DNA from 2 places in the Streptomyces sp. NPDC101118 genome. Region 2 is predicted to be linked to the other one. Evidence: riboswitches for the same ligand, from Rfam matches in the RefSeq annotation. Region 2 holds a riboswitch; the other holds the start of a gene.

Region 1 (14,861 bases), on a different contig from region 2:
CGCCGGAGATCTCGGGCAGCGCGCCGGCCCGCCCTGAGGAGCGGTTGGCACGCTCGAAGGCGGCCCGCTCCTCGGAGGGCATCTCGTTCAGCAGCCGCCGGGCGGCGGCGAGTTTGGCGGTGACGGAGCGCTTGTGCCGGGCGACGTCCGAGCGCAGCCGCTCCAGTTCGGCGAGCTTGCGGGAGCCCTCGGCCCGCTGCTGGGCCAGCTTGCGCTGCGCTTCGCGGAGTTCGTCCAGTCTGTCGGCCTGGCGGCTGGTCAGCCGGTCCAGGGCCGAGGCCTTCTCCAGGTACCCGTCGGGGTCTTCGGAGAGCATCAGCTCGACGGAGGGGTCGACGCCACCGGCCCGGTACTGGGCTCCGGCGTAGCTGCCGAGGACGCCCCGCATGGTGTTGATGCGCTGCTGGCCGCGGGCGACGGCCTCCTGGACCTGGCGGACCTCGGCGCGCAGCCGGCCGGCCCGTTCGCCGGCCTTGTTGAACCGCTCGGTGGCCTGCTCGGCCTCCTCGAACAGCCGGTCCACGCGGGCCCGGGCGCTGTCGGCCGGCTCCTCCGGCGCGGCGCTCGCGGGAGCCCCCGACATCGCGGCCGCGGCGGTCGCGGCAGCGGCGGCGGCAGACAGGACGGTGACCCTGGTGCCGCGGTCCAGGCCCGAGGACACGGGCCGACGATGGGACGCCACAGGAAGCCGCACTCCCTTCCGCTGGCGCGGCGACCGGGTCCGTCCCCCGTGGACGGCCGTGTGCCGGGTCTCCGCGCGGGGCGACCCTAGCCGCGGGCGCGCGCCCCGGCCAACGACCCGTTTCGGCACACACAGTGACGCCCCGCCGGAGAACACAGGTCACCGGCGGGGCGCGGGGTCAGCTTCGGGTGTCGCAATTCGCCCGGATGGGCGGGTGTCGGCGGGTCGCCGTCCGTTCAGCGGGGCGGGATCAGATCCGGACGCCGAACTGCGGGCTCATGTAGCTGATCTTCTCGTACTTGACGCCGCCGCGCGGGTTGGAGGCGTGCAGCGTCATGCCGTTGCCCGCGTACAGGCCGACGTGGTGCAGGTCGGAGTAGAAGAACACCAGGTCGCCCGGCTGGAGCTGGCTGATCGGGATGCGGGTGCCCTCGTTGGCCTGGGTCCAGGTGGTGCGGGTGATGCCGACGCCGGCCTGCTTGTAGGCCCACTGCGTCAGACCGGAGCAGTCGAAGGCGTTGGGGCCCTCGGCGCCCGAGATGTACGCCGAGCCGAGCTTGGTCTGGGCGGCGGCCAGGGCGGCGCCCGCGCGGCCCGAGGGCTTCACGTTGCCGAGGTCGGGGCGGCTGGCGCCGCTGCGGTTGGCGCGGCCCTCTTCCTGGTCGAGCTTCGCCCGCTCCGCGGCCGTAAGGGTGTTGAGGAGCTTCTGCGCCTCGGCCAGCTTGGCCTGGACGGCGGCCTTCTTCTCGCTGAGCTCCTTGCGGGTGTCGGCGAGGTCCTTGAGCTTGCCGGCGGCCTGGGCGCGCTGCTGGGCGAGGGCCCGCTGCTTGGCCTGGATCTTCTGGACCGACTCGACCTGCTTGGCGCTCAACTGGTCGAGCACGGCGGCCTTGTCGAGGTACTCGTCAGGGTCGGCCGAGAGCAGCAGCTGTATGGAGGTGTCGACCCCGCCGGAGCGGTACTGGGCGCTGGCGAGCGAACCGAGCGCGTTGCGCATCTCGTTGAGCTCGCCCTGGCCGCGGGCCACCTTGTCCTGGAGCTCGCCGATCTGCTTCTGGAGCTTGTCCTGCTGCTCCTTGGCGCCGTTGGCCTTCTCGGTCGCCTTCTCCGCCTCTTCGTAGAGGGCGTCGACCTTGGCCTTCACCTCGTCCTTGCTCGGCTTGGCCGGGGCGGCCTGAGCGGACTGGGAGGCGAGGGCGACGGCCGCGGCGGCGGTTGCGGTGAGCACGGTCACACGAGCGCGGGTCGGCTGCTTGGGTCGACGGTGGGACGCCACGGGGGCGAGCTCCTTCTTCCTAGAGCCGCCGAACAACGCAGTCTCGGCGGTACCTCCGCCCGCCACCCCGAATGGGTGATCAACCGCACGAAGGTTTGATGCCAGACCCTAGTGACCTTCCTGTGATCACTTCAAATCCTGATGAGCAAAATCTCGCGCGCCGACCAGCTTCTTTACCTACAGCGCACGCTCCGTGGCGGCCACTTGACGGTCCGTCCCAGACACGTCCAGCCAAATCGGGCATTAGCCACAGGAGTTACGAGAGGCGCGAAAGCCTCTTCAGCAACAAGGCGGACGCAACGGGCCGCGCCCCCGCCTTGGCCACTCCGTCGGCCACCTCGCGGTCGGTCGAAACCACGACCACCGGGCGCCCGGGCGGCTCGGCGCGCACCAGCTGACGGATCAACTCGTCAGCCGTGACACCGGGCTTGGAGAACAGCACCCGCACCCCGCGCGGCGGTGCGAGCAGCACCGGCGCCGCCAGTTCCGCGCCGTCGAAGACACAGGTCATCTCCGCGCCGGTCTGCGCGGCCAGCACCGAGAGCCCGCCCAGCAGCCGCAGCCGCTGCTTCTCCAGCGGCATCGTCGGGTACCCGGTCTTCGTCACGTTGTAGCCGTCGACCACCAGGTGCGCCTGGGGCAGTGCCAACAGCTGGTCCAGCAGCGCCGGATCGGTCTCCGACAGCGCCCGCGCCGCGATGTCCTTCGGCGTCATGCGCCCGGGCTCCACCGCGTCCACGGTGTCGGCCGGCCGTACCGAGGCCGGCGGCAGCGCCAGTTCCCGGCGCAGCCCCTGGGCCGACTCCAGCACGGTGTCCAGCAGCAGCCGCAGCCGCATGTCCTCGATGCTGCGGCCCTCGCGCGCCGAGCGCCGGCTTGCCTCCAGCGCCGCTTCGACCTCGGCCAGCCGGGACTTCAGCCGACGGGTCTCGCTCTCGGCCGCGGCCACCTGCGCCGCCGCCTCGGACCGGATCCCGTCGATCTCCGCAGTGATCTTGCGCAGCGCGGCCTCGCCGCGCTTGACGTCGTTCTGGGCGCTGCGCAGCTTGCGCTGAAGCGATTCCGCTTCCTTGCGGGCGGCCTCCAGCTCCTGGCGCTGCTGCTCGCCGCCGGTGCGCTGGTGCTCGCGCAGCGCGGCCAGCTCCTCCCGGAGCCGCTCCAGCTCCCGCTGGGTCTCCTCGCCCGCCCGCTCGGCGTCGACCCGCTGGGCCTCCTCGCCCGCGGCGGCGACCAGCTTGACCCAGCCGGCCGGGCGCAGCACGTACGCCACCGCCGCCACGTCCAGCGGGTCGGCGGCGGCCGGCGGCGCCCCGGATTCCAGCGCACCGGCCAGCTCGGCCTGCGTCTCCTTGAGCCGCTCCCCGATCCGGCCCCGGAACACCGGGTCGCTCTCCAGCGCCGCGGCCATCGCGTTGCCGGCGAACTTGGCCCGTCGCGACGGCGTGAAGCGGGCGTACTGGCGCAGCTGCGCCGGGAGGTCCGCGACCGTCAGTCCGCCGAAGGCGTCCGAGACGAACGCGACCACCCGGCGCCGCACGCCTTCCGGCAGAGGCCGGTCGAGCGCCTCGGCGCCGCCGCCGGCCGCACCGGCCGGCTCAGCGCCGCTAGCAGGCTCCACCATCCGTCACCCCTACCGTCAAAACCGTCGTAAAGGGCGGCCGCTCCCTCAGGAGTCGGCGCCCGGCCTGTCCACGAGCTCGATCTGGTCCACCGCGTTGCACCAGCGGCAGCGGACCGACTCGATGGTCTCACTCACCACCTCGCGCTCCTCGACCTTGGGCTCACCCGCGAGGTCGAGGTGGACGTACTCGACCACCTTGGACGAGCGGGTCACGTCGAACCGGGTGAGGTTGCCGCACAGGGTGCAGCGCCAGCGGGTCGTGGCGGTCGGCAGGGGAACCGTCATCGGGCCGTCTCTCTCCTTCTGGGACTTCGGTGCGTGGTGCTTGCGTGCTCTCTTCCGTACCGCTCGTAACCCTACGGCCTGTCGCGACTGCCGGGTGGAGCCCTGTCCTCCATGCGAGACACGGCGAGGCAAGCTGTCCCGGTCCGTCCCATACGGGATGCTCTGGTCATGATCGTAAGGTGGGGAACCGTCCGGGGCTCGCTGGTCACGCACACCCTGATCGCCGCCTGCACCGTGCTCTTCCTGCTCGGTCCGCTGTCCGGCTTCGACCCGCTGTACGGCACCGGCGACGAGCTGCTGGCCGCGCAGACGGAGTACCTGCACCGGTGGGGCGTGGTGCCGGACGAGCTGTTCACCGGCTCGGGCCGGGCCGCCCTGACCCCGCTCACGGCGCTCTTCGTGCACGGCAACTGGCTGCACCTGCTGGGGAACATGCTCTTCCTCTACGTCTTCGGCGTGATGGCCGAGGAGCGCATGGGCCGCCTGGAGTTCGCCTTCTTCTACCTGGTGTCCGGATACCTGGCGCTGCTGGCGTACGCGGCGGCCAACGCCGACTCCCCGCAGACCCTCATCGGCGCCTCGGGGGCCATCTCGGCCGTGCTCGGGGCCTTCCTCTGCCTGTTCCCGCGGGCCCGGGTGACCAGCCTGGTCCCCGTACTCCTCTTCCTGCCGCTGCGCTTCCCGGCCTGGATCGTGCTGGTGTTCTGGTTCGCCCTGCAGTGGGTGGCCGCGAACCGGGCCGGGAGCGGGCCGGGGGTCGCCTATCTGGCCCACCTCGTGGGCTTCTCGATCGGCTTCCTCTACGCCTGGGGGCGCTACCGCCGTACGACTAGAGTGAAGGACCCAGCCACGGCCACCGAGGGAGACAGCCAGCCGTGATCACCGCCCTTGTGCTCATCAAGACCAGCGTGGACCGCATCCCCGAGATCGCCGAGTCGATCGCCGCGCTGGACAACGTCAGCGAGGTCTACTCCGTGACGGGGACCTACGACCTGATCGCGATGGTCCGCGTAGGACGCCACGAGGACCTGGCGGACATCATCCCGGGCAAGATCAGCAAGATCCCCGGTGTCGAGGCCACGGACACGCACGTCGCGTTCCGCACCTACTCCCAGCACGACCTCGAGGCCGCCTTCGCGATCGGCCTCGACGCCTGACCGCTCGGGACCGCACCGTCCCGGGCATGCCGGTGGCGGGCCACCGGGGCCCGCCACATCGTGCACGAGGATCGGGAACGGACCATCGGGTCCGTGAGCGACGGTCAGACCGCCGGGACGCAGCGGCCCTCTTCCGTGCGGTACTGCCACTTGGCGCCGTCGGTGACCAGTTCCCGGACGGCGCCGACGAAGCGCTCCACGTGCTCGTCGGGGGTGCCGGCGCCGAAGCTGACGCGGATCGCGTTCAGGCTGCGCTCACCGGGGGCCGCCTCCGGGGCCCCGCACTCGCCCGGCTCCTGCGGCTCGCTGCCCAGCAGGGTGCGCACCAGCGGGTGGGCGCAGAACAGGCCGTCGCGGACGCCGATGCCGTACTCGGCGGACAGCGCGGCGGCGAAGTGGGAGCTGTTCCAGCCGTCCACGACGAAGGAGATCACGCCCACGCGGGGCGCGTCGTCGCCGAACAGCGACAGGATCCGCACCTCGGGCACGTCGGCCAGGCCCTCGCGGACCCGCCGGACCAGCTCCTGCTCGCGCGCCACCAGCCGGTCGAAGCCGGCCTCGGTCAGCGCCCGGCAGGCGGAGGCGATCGAGTAGACGCCGATCACGTTCGGCGAACCGGCCTCGTGACGGGCGGCGGTGGTGTGCCACTCGACGTCCACGCCCCCGGCGCCCTCCCCGCTGACGCGCCGCGTCACCTTCCGGGAGGCACCCCCGCCGGCCAGGTACGGCTCCGCCTCCTGGAGCCAGTCCGCGCGGCCGGCCAGCACGCCGGAGCCGAAGGGCGCGTACAGCTTGTGGCCGGAGAAGGCCACCCAGTCCACGTCCAGCTCCGTGACGGAGACCGGGTGGTGGGGCGCCAGTTGGGCGGCGTCCAGCACGATCCGCGCGCCGTGCGCGTGGGCCGCGGCGGCCAGTTCCCTGACCGGCCACAGCTCGCCGGTGACGTTGGAGGCGCCGGTCACGCAGACCAGGGCGGGGCCGTAGGGTTCACGGTCGGCCAGCGCGCGCTCCAGGGTCTCCACGGCCTGCTCCGGGGTCCGCGGGGCGTTGAGGTAGGTCACCCGCGCGTCCCGCCAGGGCAGCAGCGAGGCGTGGTGCTCGGTCTCGAAGACGAACACCTGGCAGCCGGCCGGGAGCACCTGCGCCAGCAGGTTGAGCGAGTCGGTGGTGGACCGGGTGAAGATCACCTGATCGGACGGCCGGCAGCCGAGGAACTCGTGCACCGTGGCCCGGCTCTGCTCGAACAGGTCGGTCGACAGCTGCGACAGGTACCCGGCGCCCCGGTGCACGCTGCCGTAGTACGGGGCGTACGCGGCCACGTCGTCCCACACCCGCTGGAGCGCGGGGGCGCTGGCCGCGTAGTCCAGGGCCGCGTAGGTGACCTCGCCGCCGGTGACCAGCGGCACGGTCACGTCCCGGCCGAGCACGGGCAGCGGCCCGTCACAGCAGGCGTCGGCCCCGGCCGGGGCGGCGTCGGTGGAGGCGGCAGGGGCGGAGGGGGTGACGGTGGTGGCAGCGGCGGCGTTCGGGTACGCGGACATGACGGTGTCTCCCGGTGGAGGAAGGGCGGATGGCTTCGTTCGGCCCGTACGCGGGTACGCCGGAGCGGCACGTGGAGTACGGGAGTTGCCTCGACGCACGGGGACGCGGAAGTGCCGCGGAACCGTACGGAGGGGTGAAGAAGGGCGCTGGGCGCTTATCGCATTCGCTTGCTCACGGAAGAAGCTCCTCGAGAGACCAGGACCCCTGGTGTTCGAGGGGTCCGCGCTTGCCGAGGGCCTTGCTGCCCACGGCCTGGTCATCACCCGGGGCACCCCGCCACGGACGGAGGGTTGCCGGACAGCAAGCCGGGGCCAAAACGCTGTCACTCGTGACCTGGTGAGCATCCTGCCACAAGATCCGCTCCGCGCAAGCGGCTGTCCGCATCCCGGACCCGCCGTACGCGCGAGGGGGCCGGGACGCAGCCGTCCCGGCCCCCTCGGACTCAGGGCCCACCGGGCCCTGAGCAGGCGCTACGCGTTGCTGGCGGCCACCCAGCGCTCCAGGGCGGCACGAGCCGCGCCGGAGTCGATCGACTCGGCCGCTCGGGCGATGCCCGCCGCGATCTCCTCCTCCAGGGAGCCGCCGCCGGGCTCCACGGCCACCAGGGCCGCCGCCGAGTTCAGCAGTACGGCATCCCGCACCGGGCCGGTCTCGCCGGCCAGCAGGCGACGGGCCACGTCGGCGTTGTACGAGGCGTCGGCGCCGCGCAGCTCCGCGACGTCCACCAGCGGGATGCCGACGTCGCGCGGGTCGAAGGACTGCTCGACCGACTTGCCGTCGCGGACCCACCAGACCCGGGAGGTGGCGGTGGTGGTCAGCTCGTCCAGACCGTCGTCCCCGCGGAACACCAGTGCGGAGGAGCCCCGCTCGGCGAGCACGCCGGCGACGATGGGCGCCATCCGGGCGTCGGCGACGCCGGTGGCCTGGGAGCGCACCCGGGCGGGGTTGGTGAGCGGGCCGAGGAAGTTGAAGGTGGTCCTGATGCCCAGCTCCTTGCGGGCGGCGGCCACGTGCCGCAGCGCCGGGTGGAACTTGACGGCGAAGCAGAAGGTGATGCCGGCCTCCTCGGCCACCTCCGCGACGCGGCGCGGGGTGAGGTCGAGGTTGACGCCGAGCTTCTCCAGGACGTCCGAGGCGCCGCTCGCGGAGGACGCGGCCCGGTTGCCGTGCTTGACGACCTTGGCGCCCGTGCCGGCGACCACGACGGCCGACATGGTGGAGATGTTGACGGTCTTCGCGCCGTCGCCGCCGGTGCCCACGATGTCCACCGTGCGGCCGGGCACCTCGATGAGGTTGGCGTGCGCGTACATCGTCCGCACGAGGCCGTTGATCTCGGCGACGGTCTCGCCCTTGGCCCGCAGCGCGACCGCGAAGCCGGCGATCTGGGCGTTGGTCGCCTCGCCGCGCATGATCCGGTCCATGGCCCACGCGGTGTCGTCCGCGGAGAGGTCCTGTCCGGTGAGGAGGGCGTCCAGGACGCCCGGCCAGGACCGGTCCGCCACGCTGTCGCCGCCTGCCGGGGTCACAACGTTCATGGTCCACTCCTGGGTCCACAGCCGAAAAAGGGGTCACCCTCAGCCTATCGACCCCCACGGACGGCGAAGAGCCCCGTCCAGACAGTGGACCTCCGGACTATGGACGGATATGGACGGCCCGGCTGCCTGAGGGCCTCGGACCGCTCCGACCGGCCGACCGCCCGGACGCCCGGACGAGCCCGTCCGGTGCCCGGACGGCGAAGAGCCCCGTCCGGTGCCCGGACGGGGCTCTTGCCGTGGCGACTGCTTCAGGAGTCACGCGCGGGGCGCGTCACTCCTGAGATCATCCGGAGGTCAGTGGTGGCCGTGGCCGCTCTGGATCTCCTTGTACTCCTCCACCGAGGGCTTCGGAATCTGGTTGTTCTCGCCGTAGTAGCCCTTGCTGAGCTTCACGCGCAGCTTCTCGCTGCCCTTGACCTTGCGCTCGACGCCGTTCTCGTCGACCGTCGGGCCCAGCTCGGCCGGCGCGTACTGCTCGTGCGCGGTGAGCGTGTGCAGCTTGGCCTGGTTGAGCGGCTCGTGGACCTCGACGAACTCACCGTGCGGCAGGCGCTTGATGATGCCGGTCTCCCGACCGTGCAGCACCTTGTCCTTGTCCCGGCGCTGGAGGCCGAGGCAGATGCGCTTGGTGATGACGAAGGCGATGACCGGGCCGACGAAGAAGCCGATCCGGGCGAACCAGGTGATCGAGTTGATCGACATGTGGAAGTACTGCGCGAACATGTCGTTGCCACCCGCGATGAGCAGGATGACGTACCAGGTCAGCCACGCCACACCGAAGCCGGTGCGGGTCGGGGCGTTGCGCGGGCGGTCCAGGATGTGGTGCTCGCGCTTGTCGCCGGTGACCCAGGACTCGATGAACGGGTAGACCGCGATGGCCGCGAGGACCAGCGGGAAGATCACCAGCGGGATGAAGACGCCCAGGACGAGCGTGTGACCCCAGAGGTTGATCTCCCAGCCCGGCATGGCACGGATGAGGCCCTCGGAGAAGCCCATGTACCAGTCCGGCTGCGCACCCGTGGACACGTGGTCCGGGATGTACGGGCCGAGCGCCCAGATCGGGTTGATCGAGGCGATCGCCGCGACGGCCGCGATGACACCGAAGACCAGGAAGAAGAAGCCTCCGGCCTTGGCCATGTAGACCGGCATCAGCGGCAGGCCGACGACGTTCTTCTCGGTACGGCCCGGACCCGCGAACTGCGTGTGCTTGTGGTACACGACGAGGATCAGGTGGGCGACCAGCAGGCCGAGCATGATGCCCGGGAGCAGCAGGATGTGGATCGAGTAGAACCGGGCCACGAAGTCGTGGCCGGGGAACTCGCCGCCGAAGAGGAAGAACGACAGGTACGTGCCGACGATCGGCACGGACAGGATCGCGCCCTCCATGAAGCGGACACCGGTGCCCGAGAGCAGGTCGTCCGGCAGGGAGTAACCGGTGAAGCCGGTGAACATGCCGAGGACCAGCAGCAGGAAGCCGAAGACCCAGTTGATCTCGCGCGGCTTGCGGAAGGCGCCCGTGAAGAAGACGCGCATCATGTGCACGAGCATCGCCGCGACGAAGATCAGCGCCGCCCAGTGGTGGATCTGCCGGATGAGCAGACCGCCGCGGACGTCGAAGCTGATGTCCAGGGTCGAGGCGAAGGCCTCGGACATCCGCACACCCTGCATGGGCACGTACGAGCCGTGGTACACGACCTCGTTCATGCTCGGGTGGAAGAACAGCGTCAGGTACACACCCGTGAGGATGATGATGATGAAGCTGTAGAGGCAGATCTCACCCAGCATGAAGGACCAGTGGTCCGGGAAGATCTTGCGCATGTTGGACTTGGCCAGGGCGTAGATGCCCAGACGGCCGTCGGCCCAGTCGGCTACGCGCTCGCCCGCGGGCGCTTTGCGCGTCTCGGTGGCAGTGCTCATCCGCGCTCCCAGAATGCAGGACCGACGGGCTCTTCGAAGTCGCCGAGCGCCTCGAGGAAGCCTTCGTCATTCACACCGATCCGCAGCTGCGGAAGGGCGTGACCGGCCGGGCCGAAGATGACGCGGGCGCCGTCGGAGAGGTCGAAAGTGGACTGGTGGCACGGGCAGAGCACGTGGTGCGTCTGCTGCTCGTACAGGCTGATCGGACAGCCGACGTGGGTGCAGATCTTGGAGTAGGCCACGATGCCGTCGTGGGACCACTCCAGCTCCTGCTTGTCCTTGATGTCCTCCGGCTGGATGCGGACGATCATCAGGGCCGCCTTGGCGATCTCCTGCATGTAGTCGTGCTGGTCCTCCTCCAGGCCCTCGGGCTGGGCGAAGGTCAGCGAACCGACGGCGACGTCCTCGGGACGCAGCGGCTCCATCGTGTTCTGGTTGATGAGCAGCTTGCCCTTGGCCCACGACGTGGTGCGGAGCTTCTTCTCCGGCAGCGGGCCGAGGTCGCGCAGCAGCACGACGCCGGACAGCGGGACCATGGCCAGCGCGCCGAGCATCGTGTTGCGGATCAGCTTGCGGCGCGGCAGGTCGGAGTCCTTGACGCCGTCCGCGAAGTCCTGCATGACCGCGGCCTTGACCTCCGGCGACGCCGCGATCTCGTGGCGGTCGTCGGCGATCTCCACGTCGGACATCAGGGTGCGGGCCCAGTGGACCGCGCCCGCGCCGATGCAGAAGAGGGCGGTGCCCAGGGTCAGACCCAGCGCGAAGTTGAGCCCGCTCACGTGGCCGAACGGCCAGATGAACACGATCTTGTCGACGGGGATGGCCACGTAGGAGGCGATGAAGCCGATCGTGGCCAGCATCGACACCGTGAACAGGAGGGCGACGGTGCGCTCGGAGTGCCTCGCGGCGCGCTCGTCGATGTCCTGGATGCGCGGCTTGTGGGCCGGCAGGCCCGGGTCGGCGAACGGGTCGTCCGCAACCGCTACACCACCGTGGTGCGCGTCCTGCTCGCTCGGCAGGTTCTCTTCGGGAATGTCTTGGCTACTCATGACTTCTTGGCCTTAGCGGTGTGGGCCGCGACCCAGACGGCGACAGCGATGAGCGCACCCAGACCGAACACCCAGCCGAACAGGCCTTCGCTGACGGGGCCGAGGCCGCCGAGCTTGAGGCCACCGGGGCTCGCGGACTCGTCTCCGTTGACGGTCTTCAGGTACGCGATGATGTCCTTCTTCTCCTTCTCCGGCATGGTGCTGTCCGGGAAGGAGGGCATGTTCTGCGGGCCGGTGAGCATGGCCTCGTAGATGTGCTTCGGCTCCACGCCCTCGAGGTTCGGCGCGTACTTGCCGTAGGTCAGCGCACCGCCCTCACCGGTGAAGTTGTGGCACTGCGCGCAGTTGTTGCGGAAGAGCACGCCACCCCGGGCGACGTCGGCTCCGGCCGGGTCGTACTGCTTCTCGCTCGGCACGGCGGGGCCGGCACCGAGGGAGGCGATGTACGCGGCGAGCTGGTCGATCTGCGCCTGGGTGTAGATGTTCTTCTTGCGCGGGACCTGCGCGCCCGGCTGCTGGGCGGGCATGCGGCCCGTGCTCACCTGGAAGTCGACCGCGGCAGCGCCCACGCCGACCAGGCTGGGGCCGTCGGAGGAACCCTGACCGGACGGGCCGTGACAGGTGGCACAGCCGACGGCGTAGAGCTTCTGGCCCTCCTCGATGGCGAGGGACTGGGCGGTTTCATCGGCCTGCGCCTTGCCCGCGGGGGCGAAGGCGGCGTACAGCCCCCCAGTGGCCGCCAGCGCGAGGAGTAGAACGACGACCGCCGCCAGCGGATGGCGTCGTCGTGCGGAGAGCTTTTTCACGGATTACCCCGGTGTCAGGATCTTCTGCGTCGGTGCTTGCTGGATGAGTGTCGGGCCGGGCCCGATTACTTGATCAGGTAGATCGTGGCGAAGAGGCCGATCCAGACAACATCGACGAAGTGCCAGTAGTAGGACACGACGATGGCCGAAGTGGCCTGTTCGTGGGTGAACCTCTTGGCCGCGTACGTCCGGCCCAGGACCAGCAGGAAGGCGATGAGACCGCCCGTCACGTGCAGACCGTGGAAGCCGGTGGTCAGGTAGAAGACCGAGCCGTAGGGGCCGGACGAGAGCGACATGCCCTCGTGCTTGACCAGCTCGGTGTACTCGAACACCTGGCCGCCAATGAAGATCGCACCCATCACGAAGGTGATCACGAACCAGGTGCGGAGCTTCTTCACGTCACCGCGCTCGGCGGCGAAGACGCCGAGCTGGCAGGTGAGGGAGGAGAGCACCAGGATCGTGGTGTTCGTCGCCGAGAAGGGAAGGTTCAGGGCCTCTGCCTGTTCCGACCAGTACTCGGTGCCCGTCACCGATCGCAGGGTGAAGTACATCGCGAAAAGGGCCGCGAAGAACATCAGCTCGGAACTCAACCAGATGATGGTTCCGACGCTGACGAGGTTCGGCCGATTGACCGTCGGGTGCGCGTGCCCGGTATCTACTGTCGTTGCTGTCGCCACGACCGACATTATGTCGGTCGCTTATCCCGCCCTCACCCCGGGGGGTGCCGTTCGGAGTGTCCGGGGGGTGTGCACTGCCCGAACGGCCCATCAGACGGCTGTCCGAACCGATGTTGAGGGGGCGTCGGACGGAGTAGCATCCGCGCATCATCAACGTGATTCATGTGACACGTGGAGGAACGATGCGGGCGACTGCGAGGGTCCTGGTCTACAGCGACGACGCCAATACCCGGGAGCAGGTGCGGCTTGCGGCGGGGCGCCGGCCCGCGTCGGACGTGCCGCCGCTGGAGTTCCTTGAGTGCGCGACGCTGCCCGCGGTGCTGAAGGCCCTGGACGACGGCGGGATCGACCTCTGCGTCCTGGACGGCGAGGCGGTGCCGGCGGGCGGCATGGGCGTGTGCCGGCAGATCAAGGACGAGGTCTTCAACTGCCCGCCCGTGCTGCTGCTGATCGGGCGCCCGCAGGACGCCTGGCTGGCGACCTGGAGCCGGGCCGACGCCGCGGTCACCCTGCCGGTGGACCCGGTCGAGTTCCCGGACACGCTGGCGGCGCTGCTGCGCAAGCGGCTGTCCCGCGCCGCCTGACGGCCCGCTCGACGCCCGGGAGGCGCCGTACGGGCCGTACGGCGCCTCCTGCGGGCCTGCACGCCCCTTCGGGCGGACCGCGCCCCTTCCGCCCCGGCGGTTACACCTGGGGCCGCAGCCGTGCCGTGTCCGCCGGGGTCCGGTCGGGGGTGCCGGCGAGCAGGGCGCTGCCCTGGCGCCACTTGTCCCAGGCCAGGTTCCAGTCGCCGAAGCCGTTGCCGAAGGTGTCCATCTCGTTGCCGATGCTGTTGACGACCTTCACGATGTCGCCGGCGCGGATGTTCTCGTAGAACCAGGCGGCGTTGCCGGTGCTCATGCCGGTGCAGCCGTGGCTGACGTTCTCGTAGCCCTGGGAGCCCACCGACCAGGGTGCAGCGTGCACGTATTCACCGCTCCAGGTGACCCTGGTGGCGTAGTAGACGGGCAGGTCGTACGACTCCGAGCTGCCCTCGGCGATGCCGATGCTGGTGCCGCGCATCCGTACGAAGTACTCCTTGCCCAGCACGACCTTGACCCCGTTGCGGGTGGAGAAGCCGGGCTTTCCGGTGGTCACCGGAATGGTGTTGATCACTTCTCCGTTGCGCTTGAAGGTGAGCTGGTGCGCGGAGGCGTCGGTGATGGCCTCGACCCGGTCGCCGATGGTGAGCTTCAGGGGCGTGGCGGCGGCGCCGTACAGGTGGTCGCCGACCCGGACCCCCTCCAGGTTGCTCCGTACGGAGACGGTGGAGTTGGCGGGCCAGTACTCCTTGGGGCGGAAGTGCAGCTTCTTGTCGTCCACCCAGTACCAGGAGCCGTCGACGCGGGGGCTGGACTCCACGACCAGGGCGCGTTCGACGACGGCGCGGGCGGCCTTGTCCTTGACCGGTTCGCTGAGTTCGGCCGTGATGGGCTGGCCGACGCCGTAGGTGCCCGCGTCCGGGCCGAACTCGGCCTTGAGGAGCTTCTTGGCCGGGGTGGTCTCGAAGCTCAGGGTGCGGCGTCCGGGGGCGCCGTCCTCGTCCTCCGTGCTGACGGTGAGGGCGTAGCGGACGCCGGCGGCGAGCGCCGCGGTGCTGTGCCAGCGGTCGCCGTCCGCGGAGAGTTCGCCCGCCAGGCGGCGGCCGTGGGTGTCGGTGACGGTGACGTCGGTGATGCGGCCGTCCTCGCCCTTGAGGGTGACCTCCAGGGGGCGGTCGGGGTCGATCGGCCGGCTGCCGGCCTTCTGGTTGAAGGCGACCTGGTCGGCCGCGTCGTACGGGGAGGCGGAGAGCGGGTGGTCCCCGGTCCCGCACGCGGTGGCCCCGGCCCCGAGGGACGCGACCAGCAGGGAGCAGCTGAGTACCGTCCAAAGACGCGGTGTGTGACTCATGCCATAACGCTATGAACAGATGGCAACCACGGCGCGCCGGGTGCCTGCAAACGAGGGATCGGCTGCCACCCGTCCGCACGCAACGCGAAGGCCCGGGCGCCCCCTTGAGGGGTGCCCGGGCCTCCGTCGTCGGTTCAGCCGCGAGTGCTACTGGTTCGCGTTCTCACCGCGGTAGTACTCGTAGACCCATCCCCACAGGCCGACCAGGATGATCGGGGTGGAGAAGTACAGCAGCCACCAGCCGAAGATGACGCCGCAGAACGCGAGCGCGCCACCGATGGCCAGGGAGAGCGGCTGCCAGCTGTGCGGGGAGAAGAAGCCGAGCTCGCCGGCCTCGTCCGCGACGTCCGCCTCCTTGTTGTCCTGCGCCATGGCGTCGACA
Region 2 (14,861 bases):
ACACGCAGTTCGAGGTGCCGGACGCCCGCCGCGTGTTCGCGTCCTTCGAGCAGCCCGACCTGAAGGCGACCTTCCAGTTCACCGTGAAGGCCCCCGAGGGCTGGACGGTCATCTCCAACTCGCCGACCCCCGAGCCGGCGGACAACGTGTGGGTCTTCGAGCCGACCCCGCGGATCTCGACGTACATCACCGCGCTGATCGTCGGCCCGTACCACTCGGTGCACAGCTCCTACGAGAAGGACGGGCAGAGCGTGCCGCTGGGCATCTACTGCCGTCCGTCGCTGGCCGAGTTCCTGGACTCCGACGCGATCTTCGAGGTCACGCGGCAGGGCTTCGACTGGTTCCAGGAGAAGTTCGCGTACGACTACCCGTTCGCCAAGTACGACCAGCTCTTCGTGCCGGAGTTCAACGCGGGCGCGATGGAGAACGCGGGCGCGGTGACCATCCGCGACCAGTACGTCTTCCGCTCGAAGGTGACGGACGCGGCCTACGAGGTGCGGGCCGAGACGATCCTGCACGAGCTGGCGCACATGTGGTTCGGCGACCTGGTCACCATGGAGTGGTGGAACGACCTGTGGCTGAACGAGTCGTTCGCGACGTACACCTCGATCGCCTGCCAGGCCTACGCGCCGGACTCGAAGTGGCCGCACGCGTGGACCACCTTCGCGAACTCCATGAAGACCTGGGCGTACCGGCAGGACCAGCTCCCGTCGACGCACCCGATCATGGCCGACATCCGTGACCTGGACGACGTGCTGGTCAACTTCGACGGCATCACGTACGCCAAGGGCGCCTCGGTGCTCAAGCAGCTCGTCGCGTACGTCGGCCAGGACGAGTTCTTCAAGGGCGTCCAGGCCTACTTCAAGGCCCACGCCTTCGGCAACACCCGCCTGTCCGACCTGCTGGGCGCGCTGGAGGAGACCTCCGGCCGCGACCTGAAGACCTGGTCGAAGGCGTGGCTGGAGACGGCGGGCATCAACGTCCTGCGCCCGGAGATCGAGACCGACGAGCACGGCGTGATCACGTCGTTCGCGGTGCGCCAGGAGGCCCCGGCGCTGCCGGCCGGCGCGCAGGGCGAGCCGGTGCTGCGGCCGCACCGCATCGCGATCGGCTGCTACGACCTGGACGACGCCAGCGGCAAGCTGCTGCGCGACCGCCGGATCGAGCTGGACATCGCGGCCGCCGAGCTGACGGAGGTCCCGGAACTGGTGGGGCACCGCCGCCCGGACGTCGTGCTGCTCAACGACGACGACCTGTCGTACGCGAAGGTCCGCCTGGACGAGGTCTCGCTGGCCAACGTCACCGCGCACCTGGGCGACTTCGAGGCCTCGCTGCCGCGGGCGCTGTGCTGGGCCTCGGCCTGGGACATGACCCGCGACGGCGAGCTGGCCACCCGTGACTACCTGGCGCTGGTCCTCTCGGGCATCGCCAAGGAGTCGGACATCGGCGTGGTGCAGTCGCTGCACCGCCAGGTGAAGCTGGCCGTCGACCTGTACGCGGACCCGGCCTGGCGCGAGACGGGCCTGGCGGCCTGGACCGCGGCCACGCTGGAGCACCTGCGCGCGGCCGAGCCGGCGAGCGACCACCAGCTGGCGTGGGCGCGGGCGTTCGCGGCCACGGCCCGTACGGACGAGCAGCTCGACCTGCTGGCGGCGCTGCTGGACGGCACCGAGTCCGTCGAGGGCCTGGCCGTCGACACCGAGCTGCGCTGGACCTTCCTGGAGCGGCTGGCGGCCACCGGCCGGGCCGACGAGAAGGCCATCGCCGCCGAGCTGGAGCGGGACCGGACCGCGGCGGGCGAGCGGCACGCGGCCACGGCCCGCGCGGCGCGTCCGACCGCCGAGGCCAAGGCGGAGGCGTGGGCCTCCGTGGTGGAGACCGGCGACCTGCCGAACGCGGTGCAGGAGGCGGTGATCGGCGGCTTCGTGCAGTCCGACCAGCGGGAGCTGCTCGCGCCGTACGCGGAGAAGTTCTTCGCGGCGGTCAAGGGCGTGTGGGACAGCCGCAGCCACGAGATCGCGCAGCAGATCGCGGTCGGTCTCTACCCGTCGCTGCAGGTGTCGCAGGCGACGCTGGACGCGACGGACGCGTGGCTGGCTTCGGCGGAGCCGAATGCTGCGCTGCGGCGGCTGGTGTCCGAGTCCCGCTCGGGCGTCGAGCGGGCGCTGAAGGCACAGGCGGCGGACGCCGCCGCCGCCGCTTCCTGACCCCGCTCCCTGGTCATACCCCCCGGTGCCCCGGCCCCGCTGCCCCGCAGCGAGCCCGGGGCACCGGCCGTTCCCCTCCGGTCCGTGCGGGTCCCGTGCCGGGCGCCGGTCCCGTGCCGGGCGCGGTCCCGTGCCGGGTGCGGTGCGGGTCCCGTGCCGTTGGGGTGCCGGTCCCGTGCCGGGTGCGGTGCGGGCCGTCTGCCGGGTGCGGGCCGTTGCCCTGCGGGGCTTTCTCCCCGCCCCGCCCTTTCTCCGTTTCCCGGGCTGCGCCCGGACCCTTTCGGGGGCTCCGCCCCCGGACCCCCGCTCCTCAAACGCCGGAGGGGCTGTATTCAGCCTCGCCGGCGTTTGAGGCGCGGGGTCCGGGGCGGAGCCCCGGTTTCGGGAAGGGGCGGGGTGGGGAAACGGCTCCGCGCAGCGGCAACGGCCCGCCCCCCCACGCCGCCGCACCCGGCACACACCGCGCCCCCGGCAACGAAGCGCCCCCGGCACGGGACCGGCTAGGCGGACAGCTCCGCGAGCTGGGCCTCGAACCAGCGGACCGGCGGGACCGCGCACCCGGCGGCAGCCAGCCGCTTCGTGCGTTCCGTGCGCTCCGCGTCGCCCATCGACAGGGCCTCGTGCAGCGCCCGCGCCGTGGCCGACACGTCGTACGGGTTCACCACCAGCGCGTCCTCGCCCAGCTCGTCGTACGCCCCCGCCTCCCGCGAGAGCACCAGCGCGCAGCCCCGGTCCGAGACCACCGGGATCTCCTTCGCGACCAGGTTCATGCCGTCCCGCACCGGGTTCACCAGCGCCACGTCCGCCAGCCGGTACGCCGCCAGCGAGCGGGGGAAGTCGTCCTTCACGTACGTCACCACCGGCCGCCAGTCGGGGGTGCCGAACTCCGCCTCGATCTCCTCCGCCAGCCGCCCCACGCTCTCCGTGTACGAGCGGTACGAGGCCAGGTCCTGCCGCGACGGGTACGCGAAGGCCAGGTGCACCACCCGGCCCCGCCACTCGGGCCGCTCGCGCAGCAGCTCCCGGTAGGCCAGCAGGCCCCGCACGATGTTCTTGCTCAGCTCCGTCCGGTCCACCCGCACGACCGTCTTCCGCTCCGGGTCGCCGACGACCTCCCGCAGCTCGGCCAGCCGCTCCTCGACCACCGGCCGGTGCGCCAGCGTCCGCAGGTCCTCGGCGTCCACGCCCAGCGGGTGCACCGACACCGCCGGCGTCTCGCCCAGCTCCGCCGCACAGCGTGCGAAGTCCGCCGCCCACCGCTCGGTGTGGAAGCCCACCCGGTCCGCGCCCAGCATCCCGCGCAGCAGCTGCTCCCGGACGTCGTCCGGCAGGATCCGCAGGTACTCGGGCGGCGCCCACGGGGTGTGCGTGAAGTGGCCGATCCGCAGGTCGGGCCGGAGCGCGCGCAGCTGCCCCGGCACCAGCGCCAGCTGGTAGTCCTGGACCAGCACCGCCGCCCCCGGGCCCGCCTCCGCGGCCAGGGCCTCGGCGAACGCGCGGTTGTAGGCCACGTACGCATCCCACTGACGGCGGAACTCCGCGTCGAAGACCGGCTCGACCGGGATCTCGTACAGCATGTGGTGGACGAACCACAGCACCGAGTTCGCGATGCCGTTGTACGCGTCCTGGTAGACCCCCTCGTCGACAGCGAGCATCCGCACGCCCGCCTCGGACACCCCGCGCCGCACCGCCTCCCGGTCCCCCTCGCCCAGCGCGGCGCAGACCCAGAGCGAGCCGGGGCGCCGGGACAGGGCGGACGAGAGGCCGGAGACCAGACCGCCCCCGCCGCGCCGGGCACTGAGCGTGCCATCGGCGGCGAGGGCGTAGGAGAGGGGGCCGCGGTTGGCCGCGACGAGCACCTGCGGACCCGGCCGCGGATCCTGAAGACCGTCCTGGGTAGCCATGCGGCGAACCTAGCCCGCCTCGCGGCCGCTCAAACGTGTGTACTCCTCGATCTCCCGCATCGGCGGTCGCTCCTCCGTGTCCACGGCGTACGTCCGCGGCTCGAACCCGCTCTCGCCGCGCACGAACTGCGTCAGCTCCGGCCGGACCAGATGGCCCCGCGAGAGCCGCAGCTGAGCGGTCCGGTAGATCGCGGCCGCCATCCGCCCCAGCGCCAGCCCGTCCTGGTGCCGGTGGATGCGCACCCCGACGTCCACCTGGGCCAGCGCGTCCAGGCCCACCGTGTGCAGGGCGTCCACCAGCAGCCCCAGCTCCACCCCGTACCCGACGGGGAACGGCAGCCGCTCCAGCAGCGACCGGCGTACGGCGTACTCGCCGCCCAGCGGCTGGACGAACCCCGCCAGCCGAGGCCAGTGCAGGTTCAGCAGCGGGCGGGCCACCAGCTCCGTCACCCGGCCGCCCTGCCCGGCACCGCCGCCCGGGCCCGCGTCCGGCACCCCGCCGGCGCCGACCAGCGGCCGGTCGTACATCGCCTTGACGAACTGCACCTCGGGATCGGTCAGCAGCGGGCCGACGATCCCCGAGACGAAGGCGGCGTCGAAGTCCCGCAGGTCCGCGTCCACGAAGCAGACGATGTCCCCCGAGGTCACCAGCAGCGAGCGCCACAGCACCTCGCCCTTGCCCGGCAGCGCCGGGATCCGCGGCAGGATGTCGTCCCGGTGCACCACCCGCGCGCCGGCCTTCGCGGCCACCTCGGCGGTCCGATCGGTGGAGCCCGAGTCGACCACGACCAGCTCGTCCACCAGCGGGGTGCCGGTCTCCGGGTCCATCAGCTCGCGCCGGATGACCTCGACGATCTCCCCGACCGTGGCCTCCTCGTCGAGTGCGGGCAGCACCACGCTGACCCGGCTGCCCCGCGCCCGTTTGGCGGCGGCCAGCTGGTCGAGCGGGCGGTCGGCAGCCGACCAGGACCGGCTGGCCAGCCAGCGCTCCACCTCTTCCAGCACCCCGGATCCCCTCGTCAGTGATCGTTCCCAGTGATCTCTATCTCGCCGTTCGGACGGAACCTTCCACCTCCCGGCCCTTCGGTTACAGTCTTGAACAACGCGGATGACCATCGCATGTCGGGGGTCGGATGCCGCGCTGACAATCGAATACCGCTCATCCAGAGGGGCAGAGGGACACGGCCCGTTGAAGCCCCGGCAACCCTCCAGCCGGTCTCGTGCGCATCGTCGCGCAGCGAGGCTCCCGGCTAGGGAAGGTGCCAATTCCGTCTCATGGCGACGTCCGCCATGGGGAAGATGAGGAGAAAGGGCCTCGCCATCATGGCTTCACAGCACGCTACCCCCACCCAGGTCGACCTCGGCCCCGCCGCCGGACTCTCCTGTCGCGAGTGCGGGACCCGCTTCGACCTCGGCCCCATCTTCGCCTGCGTGGAGTGTTTCGGGCCCCTGGAGGTGGCGTACGACCTGCCCCTCGGCGACCCGGAGACCCTCCGCAAGCAGATCGAGGCCGGCCCGAACAACATCTGGCGCTACGCCCCGCTGCTGCCCGTCCCCGCGGACGTGGCCGGGAAGCCGAACCTGAACCCCGGCTTCACCAAGCTCGTCGACGCCGAGAACCTGGCCAGGGAGCTGGGCGTCACCGGCAAGCTCTACGTCAAGGACGACTCCGGCAACCCGACGCACTCCTTCAAGGACCGCGTCGTCGCGATCGCCGTCGAGGCCGCCCGCGCCTTCGGCTTCACCACCCTCTCCTGCTCCTCCACCGGCAACCTGGCCGGCGCCGTCGGCGCCGCCGCCGCCCGCGCCGGCTTCCGCTCCTGCGTGTTCATCCCGCACGACCTGGAGCAGGGCAAGGTCGTCATGGCCGCGGTGTACGGCGGCGACCTGGTCGGCATCGAGGGCAACTACGACGACGTCAACCGCTTCTGCTCCGAGCTCATCGGCGACCCGCTGGGCGAGGGCTGGGGCTTCGTGAACGTCAACCTCCGCCCGTACTACGGCGAGGGCTCCAAGACCCTGGCGTACGAGATCTGCGAGCAGCTCGGCTGGCAGCTGCCCGACCAGATCGTCATCCCGATCGCCTCCGGTTCGCAGCTCACGAAGATCGACAAGGGTCTCCAGGAGCTGATCAAGCTCGGCCTGGTCGAGGACAAGCCGTACAAGATCTTCGGCGCCCAGGCCGAGGGCTGCTCCCCGGTCTCCGCCGCCTTCAAGGCCGGCCACGACGTGGTCCGCCCGCAGAAGCCGAACACCATCGCCAAGTCGCTGGCCATCGGCAACCCCGCCGACGGCCCGTACGTGCTCGACATCGCCCGCCGCACCGGCGGTTACGTCGAGGACGTCAACGACGAGCAGGTCGTGGACGCCATCAAGCTGCTGGCCCGCACCGAGGGCATCTTCGCCGAGACGGCGGGCGGCGTGACCGTCGGCGTCACGAAGAAGCTGATCGACGAGGGCCGGCTGGACCCGTCCCTCACCACGGTCGTCCTCAACACCGGTGACGGCCTCAAGACCCTGGAGGCGATCTCGGGCACCGGCCAGACCGCCACCATCCGCCCGAGCCTGGACGCGTTCCGCGCCGCCGGCCTCGCCTGACCCCCCGCAGCTGCTCCCCGGAAGGCACAGCCCATGAGCGTCAACGTCCGCATCCCCACCATCCTCCGCACCTACACGGGCGGCCAGGCCGAGGTCCCTGCCGAGGGCGCCACCCTCGCCGAGGTCATCGAGTCCCTGGAGCAGAACCACCCCGGCATCGCCGCCCGCGTGCTGGACGACCAGGGCAAGCTGCGCCGCTTCGTGAACGTGTACGTGAACGACGACGACGTGCGCTTCGAGGGCGGCCTGGAGACGGCGACCCCCGAGGGCGCCGGCATCTCCATCATTCCGGCGGTCGCGGGCGGCTGCTGAGCCCCGTTTCCGGAGCCTTTTCCGGAGCCCGAATAGTTCATCGAATCGCCTCCTCCGCAAAAGCGGAGGGGGCGATTCTGATTGGTTGCGCGCGGTAGGGTTTGGGTAGCCCCCCTCGCTGTTCATGCCGCGCGCATATGAGCGAACAGCGGCATGGTCGACATCGGGTCAATGTACGTGTGCGATATGCGCTGTTGGCGCGTTTCATCCGGCCCGACTTGCCCTGCTGTAATCCGAATTTTCGTGCCTTCTCTGGATTCCGACGTGTCCTGAATTCTCGTCGGAATGACCTGTTGCAGACAGCACTGGTGCAGATACATTCAGCCGCGGTCGGCGCGTTACGGCGCAAGGTCTGACCCGGGTCCGCGAAGTGCGGCCCCGCGCAAGGGCCAGTAATAGGGGAGTTAGGCATGGCTCAGGGCACCGTCAAGTGGTTCAACGCGGAGAAGGGCTACGGCTTCATCGCGGTCGACGGTGGTGCGGACGTCTTCGTCCACTACAGCGCGATCCAGATGGACGGCTACCGCACCCTCGAGGAAGGTCAGCGAGTCGAGTTCGAGATCTCGCAGGGCCAGAAGGGTCCGCAGGCGGACATGGTCAAGCTCGCCACCAGCTAAAGCCGCGGCGCGATCGGCCAACGACGCATACACGTACGAGGGGCCCGCAACCCGGGGAGGGTGCGGGCCCCTCGTGCGTGCCCGTCCGCCCCGCGGCGCGCCCCGCGCCCCCCTTGATCGTCCGTCTCATCCGGTGGGCGACCTCGCCTGACTCGCTTGCACTCGGGGGGGTCGAGTGCTAATCATTGGCGTTAGCACTCTCCGGGTGAGAGTGATAAAGACGAGGACTGGGTCGGTGAGGCCGACGAGCCCGCGGGGCAAGGATCCGCAGGGCACGCAGGCCGTCCGTCGCGGGCGCTGGCGCGGTCCGGAGCATTCCACCCCAGTCCGGGAGGACCACTTCACATGGCCAAGATCATCGCGTTCGACGAGGAGGCCCGGCGCGGTCTCGAGCGCGGCATGAACCAGCTCGCCGACGCCGTCAAGGTCACCCTTGGCCCCAAGGGCCGCAACGTCGTCCTCGAGAAGAAGTGGGGCGCGCCCACGATCACCAACGATGGTGTGTCCATCGCCAAGGAGATCGAGCTCGAGGACCCGTACGAGAAGATCGGCGCCGAGCTGGTCAAGGAAGTCGCCAAGAAGACGGACGACGTCGCCGGTGACGGCACCACCACCGCGACCGTCCTCGCCCAGGCGCTCGTCCGCGAGGGCCTGCGCAACGTGGCCGCCGGCGCCAACCCGATGGCCCTGAAGCGCGGCATCGAGAAGGCCGTCGAGGCCGTCTCCGGCGCCCTGCTCGACCAGGCCAAGGAGGTCGAGACCAAGGAGCAGATCGCTTCGACCGCCTCCATCTCCGCCGCCGACACCCAGATCGGCGAGCTCATCGCCGAGGCCATGGACAAGGTCGGCAAGGAAGGCGTCATCACGGTCGAGGAGTCCCAGACCTTCGGTCTGGAGCTGGAGCTCACCGAGGGCATGCGCTTCGACAAGGGCTACATCTCGGCGTACTTCGCCACCGACATGGAGCGTATGGAGGCGTCCCTGGACGACCCGTACATCCTGATCGTCAACTCCAAGGTCAGCAACGTGAAGGACCTCCTTCCGCTGCTGGAGAAGGTCATGCAGTCCGGCAAGCCGCTGCTGATCATCGCCGAGGACGTCGACGGCGAGGCCCTGTCGACCCTGGTCGTCAACAAGATCCGCGGCACCTTCAAGTCCGTCGCCGTCAAGGCCCCGGGCTTCGGCGACCGCCGTAAGGCCATGCTGGGCGACATCGCCATCCTCACCGGTGGCACGGTCATCTCCGAGGAGGTCGGCCTCAAGCTCGAGAACGCGGGCCTGGACCTGCTCGGCCGCGCCCGCAAGGTCGTCATCACCAAGGACGAGACCACGATCGTCGACGGTGCCGGTGACAGCGACCAGGTTGCCGGTCGCGTCAACCAGATCCGCGCCGAGATCGAGAACTCCGACTCGGACTACGACCGCGAGAAGCTCCAGGAGCGCCTCGCGAAGCTCGCCGGCGGCGTGGCGGTCATCAAGGCCGGTGCCGCGACCGAGGTCGAGCTGAAGGAGCGCAAGCACCGCATCGAGGACGCCGTTCGCAACGCGAAGGCGGCCGTCGAGGAGGGCATCGTCGCCGGTGGTGGCGTGGCCCTGCTCCAGGCCTCCGCGGTCTTCGAGAAGCTGGAGCTGGACGGCGACGAGGCCACCGGTGCCAACGCCGTCAAGCTGGCCCTGGAGGCCCCGCTGAAGCAGATCGCCGTCAACGGTGGTCTCGAGGGCGGCGTCGTCGTGGAGAAGGTGCGCAACCTCCCCGTCGGCCACGGCCTGAACGCCGCGACCGGCGAGTACGTCGACATGATCGCCGAGGGCATCATCGACCCGGCCAAGGTGACCCGTTCCGCTCTGCAGAACGCGGCCTCCATCGCGGCCCTGTTCCTGACCACCGAGGCCGTCATCGCCGACAAGCCGGAGAAGGCCGCGGCCGCTCCGGGCGGCATGCCGGGCGGTGACATGGACTTCTGATCGGCCCCTGGCTGATCGGCAGGTCCTGAGGATCCACGGATCCGAAGAGCTGTAGGCAGAGGGCGGCACCCCCGACGGGGGTGCCGCCCTCTGGCGTTGTGCGGGCGCGAGGTCCTCGGGGCCTCAGCCGATCTGCGGGTAGACGTTCCAGTTGTGGTTGCCGCCGACCTCGCCGTCCGGGCCGTCGCCCTGCACGGCCTTGCGGGCCGCGAAGGTCGCCGTGCCGGAGCCGCCCGTGGCCAGGTAGACGTACACCTTGCCGTAGCCGTCGCGGCCGATGACGTCGGCGCGGCCGTCGCCGTTCTGGTCGCCGGTCGCGGCGATGGTGTTGTACGTGTTCCAGCCGGAGCCGATCAGCTGGCGGGACTTGAAGGGCGTGGTGGCGCTGCCCGTGCCCGGGTAGATGTAGAGGTTGCCGTCGGTGGCCTGGGCGATCAGGTCGGTGCGGCTGTCGCCGTTGACGTCCCCGCTGCCGACCAGTGCCTTGTACGTGCCCCAGCCGCTGCCGACGCGGACCGGTGCCGCGAAGCCGGTGCCGGTGCCGTTGCCGGCGCGCAGCCAGAGGACGCCCGCGGTGTCGCGGGTGACCAGGTCGCCCCGGCCGTCGCCGGTCAGGTCGCCCGGGCCCGAGACCAGGTTGGTGGTGGAGAAGTCGCCGGTGACCGGGGCGTTCTTCTTGACGTTCGTCAGCTGTCCGCCGCCGAAGGCGAGGACCGCGGCTTGGTTCGAGCCGTCGATCCCGGTGGCCATGACCAGCTTCCTGCCTGCGGGGAAGGTGCCGGAGGTCTCGTAGGACGGGTCCAGGCCGTCGGACCGGTTGGCGTGGAAGTGGAGCTCGCCGGAGGAGTTGACGCCGGTGATGCCGTGCTTGCCGGGGACCGGGTTGCCGCCCTCGTTCACCGCGCGGGCCATCCACCACCAGCCGTTGCCCCAGGTGCTGCGGGGCTGGAACGAGCCGTTGCCGTTGGAGAGGTAGTAGTAGACGTCGCCGGTCGACTTGAGCGTCATCAAGTCGGCCTTGCCGTCGTGGTTCTGGTCGCCCTGCGCGATGATCTTGGTGAAGCTGTTCCAGCCGCTGCCGACCTTGACGCGCGACTTGAAGGGCGCGGTCGAGCTGCCGGTGCCCTTGTAGTACCAGAGGTAGCCGGAGCGGTCGCGGGCGAGGACGTCGCCGACGCCGTCGCGGTCCAGGTCTCCGGCGCCGACGAGCTGGTCGTAGCCGGACCAGCCGTAACCGACCTTCGCGCGGGTGGAGAACGGGTTGCCCGTGGAGCTGCCGTTGCTCTTGTACAGGTACAGGTCCCCGGCCGGGGTGCGGGCGATCAGGTCCGGGCGGCCGTCGCGGTTCAGGTCGTCGGCGGCGACCACGCGGTCGTAGATCTGCCAGCCGGTGCCGGTCCAGGTGGGCGCGAGGGTGCCGGACGCCGTCGCGGTGTGCAGCGAGAGGCGGCCGTCGGCGGTCAGCTGGAGCACCTCGGGCCGTCCGTCCCCGCGGACGTTGCCGAGGCCGATGACGTCCTTGGGCTGGGAGGCCGGGTAGCCGTAGTACGTGTAGTTCTGGGCCCGGACGTACTTCGTGGACCACATGGTCCCCCCGCCCGACGCGTACCGGAACAGCAGGTCGTTCTGCCCGTCCCCGTCCACGTCCGTGCGGGGCTTGAGGGTGGTGGCCGCGTGGGCGGTCGCACCGCCGGCCTCGCCGGGGACCGCGGCGGGCAGGGCGGTGGCGAGGCCGCTCGCCGAGAGGACGAAGGCGGCGCAGGCCGCGAGACGGCGCAGCCGGCGGCTGCGGTCGCGGCGGGTGTGAGTGGACAACTGGCTCCCCTGGGAACGTACGTCTGGCGTCCGCACCCTAACCACGGGGATCTTGAGGTGTAAGAGCTTGCCGGTACAACCTTTCCCGCTCTCGTAGGTCGGCCGTGGACCCGCTCTGGTTCACTGGACGCATCATGAGCGACCTCTTCGTGAAGATCTGTGGCCTGCGGACCGAGCAGGACGTCGAGACCGCCGTCCGGGACGGCGCCGACGCCGTGGGCTTCGTCTCCGCCGCCAGCCCCCGGCAGCTCGACGCCGCCACCGCCCGCCGGCTGGCCGCGCTGGTGCCCCCGCACGTCCTGACCGTCGGCGTCTTCCGCGGCCAGTCCGTGGAGGAGGTGCGACGCTTCACCGAGGAGAGCGGGCTGCGGGCCGTACAGCTGCACGGCGAGGAGGGCCCGGAGTTCTTCGAGGCGCTGCGCGCAGAGGGCCGGACCCTGCTGCGGGCCACCTCGAAGACCGACGTGCGGCGCTGCGGCGAGTACGGCGAGGACCTGCTGCTGCTGGACGCGCCGGACCCGGGCTCGGGCAAGCCGTGGAACTGGGGCGCGGCGGACTTCACCGCCCCCGAGGGCCGCTGGCTGCTGGCCGGGGGCCTGCACCCGGGCAACGTCCGGGAGGCCGTGGAGACCACCGGCGCGTGGGGCGTGGACGTCTCCAGCGGCGTGGAGAGCGCGCGGGGAGTGAAGGACCCGGCCCTGATCACGGCGTTCATCAGGGCGGCCCGCGGCTGACGGGGGTCAGCGGGTGTAGTCCTTGAGCTTCTCGGTGTCGAGGGTGATGGCGACGGGGGCGGGGAGCCGGACCCGGGCGCCGTACGGGTGGCTACGGCGCTGGGCGTACTTGCCGCGGGCGGGTTCCGCATAGACGACCAGCTCCTGCGCGTCCCGATCGATGAGCAGGTACACCGGGATGCCTGCTGCCGCGTAGCCGTCGCGCTTCTCGCGGAAGTCGCGCCGGTCCCGTGCCGGGCGGTGTGGGCTGACCTCCACCGCCATCAGGACTCCGTCCGGAGCCGCCCACTCGCCGGACCCTCTGAAATGCCCCACGGGTGCGAGCACGCCGGCCGGTCGGTACCGACCGGTGCAGGAGCGCTCGGTGACGAGCCCCAGCGTCTGGTAGAGGCCGAGCTCGGGGCGGAGCTCGAAGCAGAGGCGCACGAGCCACATGACGATCTCACCGTGGGTGCCGTCCGTGGGCGGCCGGACCTCCAGTTTCCCGTTGATGAACTCGATCTGGACCGTCTCTGGGGCGGTGTGGGCGAGCTCCTCGAAGTCCTCGACGGGCATCTGCGCGGTGTCGGCGTCCGTCATGCGCGTGTCCCTTCGCGGATGCGAGAGGCGTGGGCGCGGACCTCGTCCGGGGTGAGAGGGGTCGCGCGGGGTGGGGGCACGGGCTGGTTGCGGCAGGGGCCGCAGAGGCCGTCGCGGAAGGCCGACGGCGGGCCGGGGGCCCGGCAGTCGGCGCATTCCGCGCGGACCGGGGCCGGGGGGCGTTCCACGGGGTCGGGCGGGAGTTTGGCTTCGAGGCGCTTGCGGACGAAGGCGGCCGGGTGGTGCACGTCGCGGGGGAGTCCGGCGGTGAGGGTCAGCGTGATCTGAGCGCCGGTCGCGCCCTTGGCCAGCCACGCTGCGACGAGCGGGGCGAGGGTGGAGCAGTCGGCCTTGGAAAGGGTGAGCCTCGGATCGTGCCGGCCGAGCCCGGCCAGGATGCCGAAGGCGCTGTACCGGCTAGGGGCCGGTGGTGGGGGTTCGGGCGCTGGTTCGGGTGGCGGTGGGGCGGTGGGTGCGGGGGCGTCCTTACGGGTGAACCTCGCCCACCAGGCCCCGTCCCGGGCGGTGCGGGAGAAGTAGGTGCGGGTGACCCAACTGCTGCCGATGCGCTCGCGCCGGCGGCAGAGGTGGCCGGCGTCGACCAGGCGGTTCAGCGCGGTGCGGAGTGCGCACTGGCCCCAGAGCGGCAGGACAGCGGCGAGGGTCTTCACGCTGATGTCCGCCCCGTCGGGCAGCCGGTCGATGTACGACGCGACGGCCGCCTCGCGGATCGGGAGGTCGGAGAAGTCGTTCCGCGTGCGGGCCAGTTGGTCCGGTGCGGTGATTTTTCCGTAGCCGGGCTTGGCGAGGGGGTGCGGCGCGGTCGTAAACTTGATGTCAGACATGGGGATCGTTGAGTCCGATCTCGATGCTTAGGCCCTCGTCCGGTGTTGGCGCACCGGCGGGGGTCGTCTTTTTTGCCGTCTCGCCGCAAGCTAGACCCTCGCGACCTTCCGTCGCAAGTCGCTCACGATTAGTCATCCCGGCTGGTCTGGCGGCCAGTTGGGCGCGTGACGGGGAGGGAGGGTGGGTGGGTTAAACCCACCTCCCATTCCTTCAAAAAGGGGCCCGAGCGTGGGGGCTTGAGCCTCGGGGCGCTCAGGTGCTGAGGAAATCGCCGCGCTGGACACCGTCGAGGAACGCGGTCCACGCGGGGGCGGGGAACACGAGCTTCGGGCCATCGGGGTTCTTGGAGTCCCGGACGGGGACGAGGTCGCAGTGCGGGGCGATCTCGATGCAGTTTCCGCCGCTGCCGTCGCTGTACGTGGACTTCTGCCAGCGGGCGACCTCGACACAGTTGTCGCCGTCCCCGCTGCTGTATGTGGACTTGAACCACTCGGCGGTGCTCAGGTCGTGATCAGTGCTCGTCATGCGCGTAATCCTCCGCCACCGATGAGATCAGAGCCAGGGAAGCTTCCGGCGAGAGTGCGCTGGCCACAACGAGCTCGTAGGTCAGTTCGTAGTGCGCGACGGTCGCCGGATCGTCCAGGAGCTGACCGGTTCCCAGTCCCTCAACGTAGGCAAGTCGCGGCTCGTCGTCGAAGGCCATCAGCTTCAGAGCTCCGCCCTGTGACATGTGAGCCCCGGCCGCGAACGGAAGCATCTGGAGGATGACCCGGCGGCGGCGAGCCAGCGCGATGAGATGGTGGATCGCCTCGGCCATGACTTGCCTACCGCCTACCTCGCGCCGCACTGCGGCTTCATCGAGCACGACCCACAACATCGGCTTTGTTGGGTCATCGAGGAGCCGGGCGCGCTCCAGCCGGGCCGCGATCAGCTCTTCGATCAACGGCTCCTCAGCCGTTGGCCTCCTGGCCCAGAAGACCGCTCGTGCATAGCGCTCGGTCTGGAGGAGACCCGGGATGAGCTGGGGTGAGTATTCCTTGATCTGCGTCGCCCGAGCCTCGGCCTCAGCCGCTTCCGCGAAGTGGTCCGGGTACTTCGACTTCGTCGCGGCCGCGCAGTTCCGCTCGAAGTAGCCGTCCGTCCGCAGGACGCGGTCGATCTCGCGGGCCTGGTCCGGCTGCATCCGCCGGGTGCCCGCCTCCAGCTGGCCGATGAACGAGCCGCTGACGAACAGCGGGGCGCCCAGCTCTTCCTGGGTGAGGTCGGCCTGCTTCCGGCGGAACC

Evidence for each region. A riboswitch is a leader RNA that binds a small molecule or an ion and turns the genes downstream of it on or off. The one in region 2 is predicted to bind S-adenosylmethionine.
Region 1: another riboswitch for S-adenosylmethionine. It lies ahead of ACIQUQ_RS07220 (aminotransferase class V-fold PLP-dependent enzyme); the one in region 2 lies ahead of thrC (threonine synthase).

What each region holds. Positions count from the first base shown of each region.
Region 1 is NZ_JBIVZG010000003.1:277,038-291,898, reverse strand. Features, by position in the region: gene ACIQUQ_RS07250 (NlpC/P60 family protein) at 1-682, opposite strand, end outside; gene ACIQUQ_RS07245 (NlpC/P60 family protein) at 933-1,958, opposite strand; gene ACIQUQ_RS07240 (NYN domain-containing protein) at 2,215-3,579, opposite strand; gene ACIQUQ_RS07235 (hypothetical protein) at 3,625-3,864, opposite strand; gene ACIQUQ_RS07230 (rhomboid family intramembrane serine protease) at 4,033-4,743, shown strand; gene ACIQUQ_RS07225 (Lrp/AsnC family transcriptional regulator) at 4,740-5,021, shown strand; gene ACIQUQ_RS07220 (aminotransferase class V-fold PLP-dependent enzyme) at 5,126-6,562, opposite strand; SAM riboswitch class IV at 6,781-6,897, opposite strand; gene trpD (anthranilate phosphoribosyltransferase) at 7,034-8,098, opposite strand; gene ACIQUQ_RS07210 (cytochrome bc complex cytochrome b subunit) at 8,393-10,015, opposite strand; gene ACIQUQ_RS07205 (Rieske 2Fe-2S domain-containing protein) at 10,012-11,064, opposite strand; gene ACIQUQ_RS07200 (c-type cytochrome) at 11,061-11,870, opposite strand; gene ACIQUQ_RS07195 (heme-copper oxidase subunit III) at 11,936-12,556, opposite strand; gene ACIQUQ_RS07190 (hypothetical protein) at 12,730-13,131, shown strand; gene ACIQUQ_RS07185 (Ig-like domain-containing protein) at 13,232-14,479, opposite strand; gene ACIQUQ_RS07180 (cytochrome c oxidase subunit 4) at 14,627-14,861, opposite strand, start outside.
Region 2 is NZ_JBIVZG010000007.1:74,556-89,416, forward strand. Features, by position in the region: gene pepN (aminopeptidase N) at 1-2,207, shown strand, start outside; gene ACIQUQ_RS14465 (trehalose-6-phosphate synthase) at 2,708-4,111, opposite strand; gene ACIQUQ_RS14470 (glucosyl-3-phosphoglycerate synthase) at 4,121-5,116, opposite strand; SAM riboswitch class I at 5,268-5,417, shown strand; gene thrC (threonine synthase) at 5,411-6,709, shown strand; gene ACIQUQ_RS14480 (ubiquitin-like small modifier protein 1) at 6,743-7,021, shown strand; gene ACIQUQ_RS14485 (cold-shock protein) at 7,432-7,638, shown strand; gene groL (chaperonin GroEL) at 7,984-9,603, shown strand; gene ACIQUQ_RS14495 (FG-GAP repeat domain-containing protein) at 9,727-11,418, opposite strand; gene ACIQUQ_RS14500 (phosphoribosylanthranilate isomerase) at 11,553-12,152, shown strand; gene ACIQUQ_RS14505 (Uma2 family endonuclease) at 12,159-12,731, opposite strand; gene ACIQUQ_RS14510 (hypothetical protein) at 12,728-13,576, opposite strand; gene ACIQUQ_RS14515 (DUF397 domain-containing protein) at 13,830-14,102, opposite strand; gene ACIQUQ_RS14520 (helix-turn-helix domain-containing protein) at 14,089-14,861, opposite strand, start outside.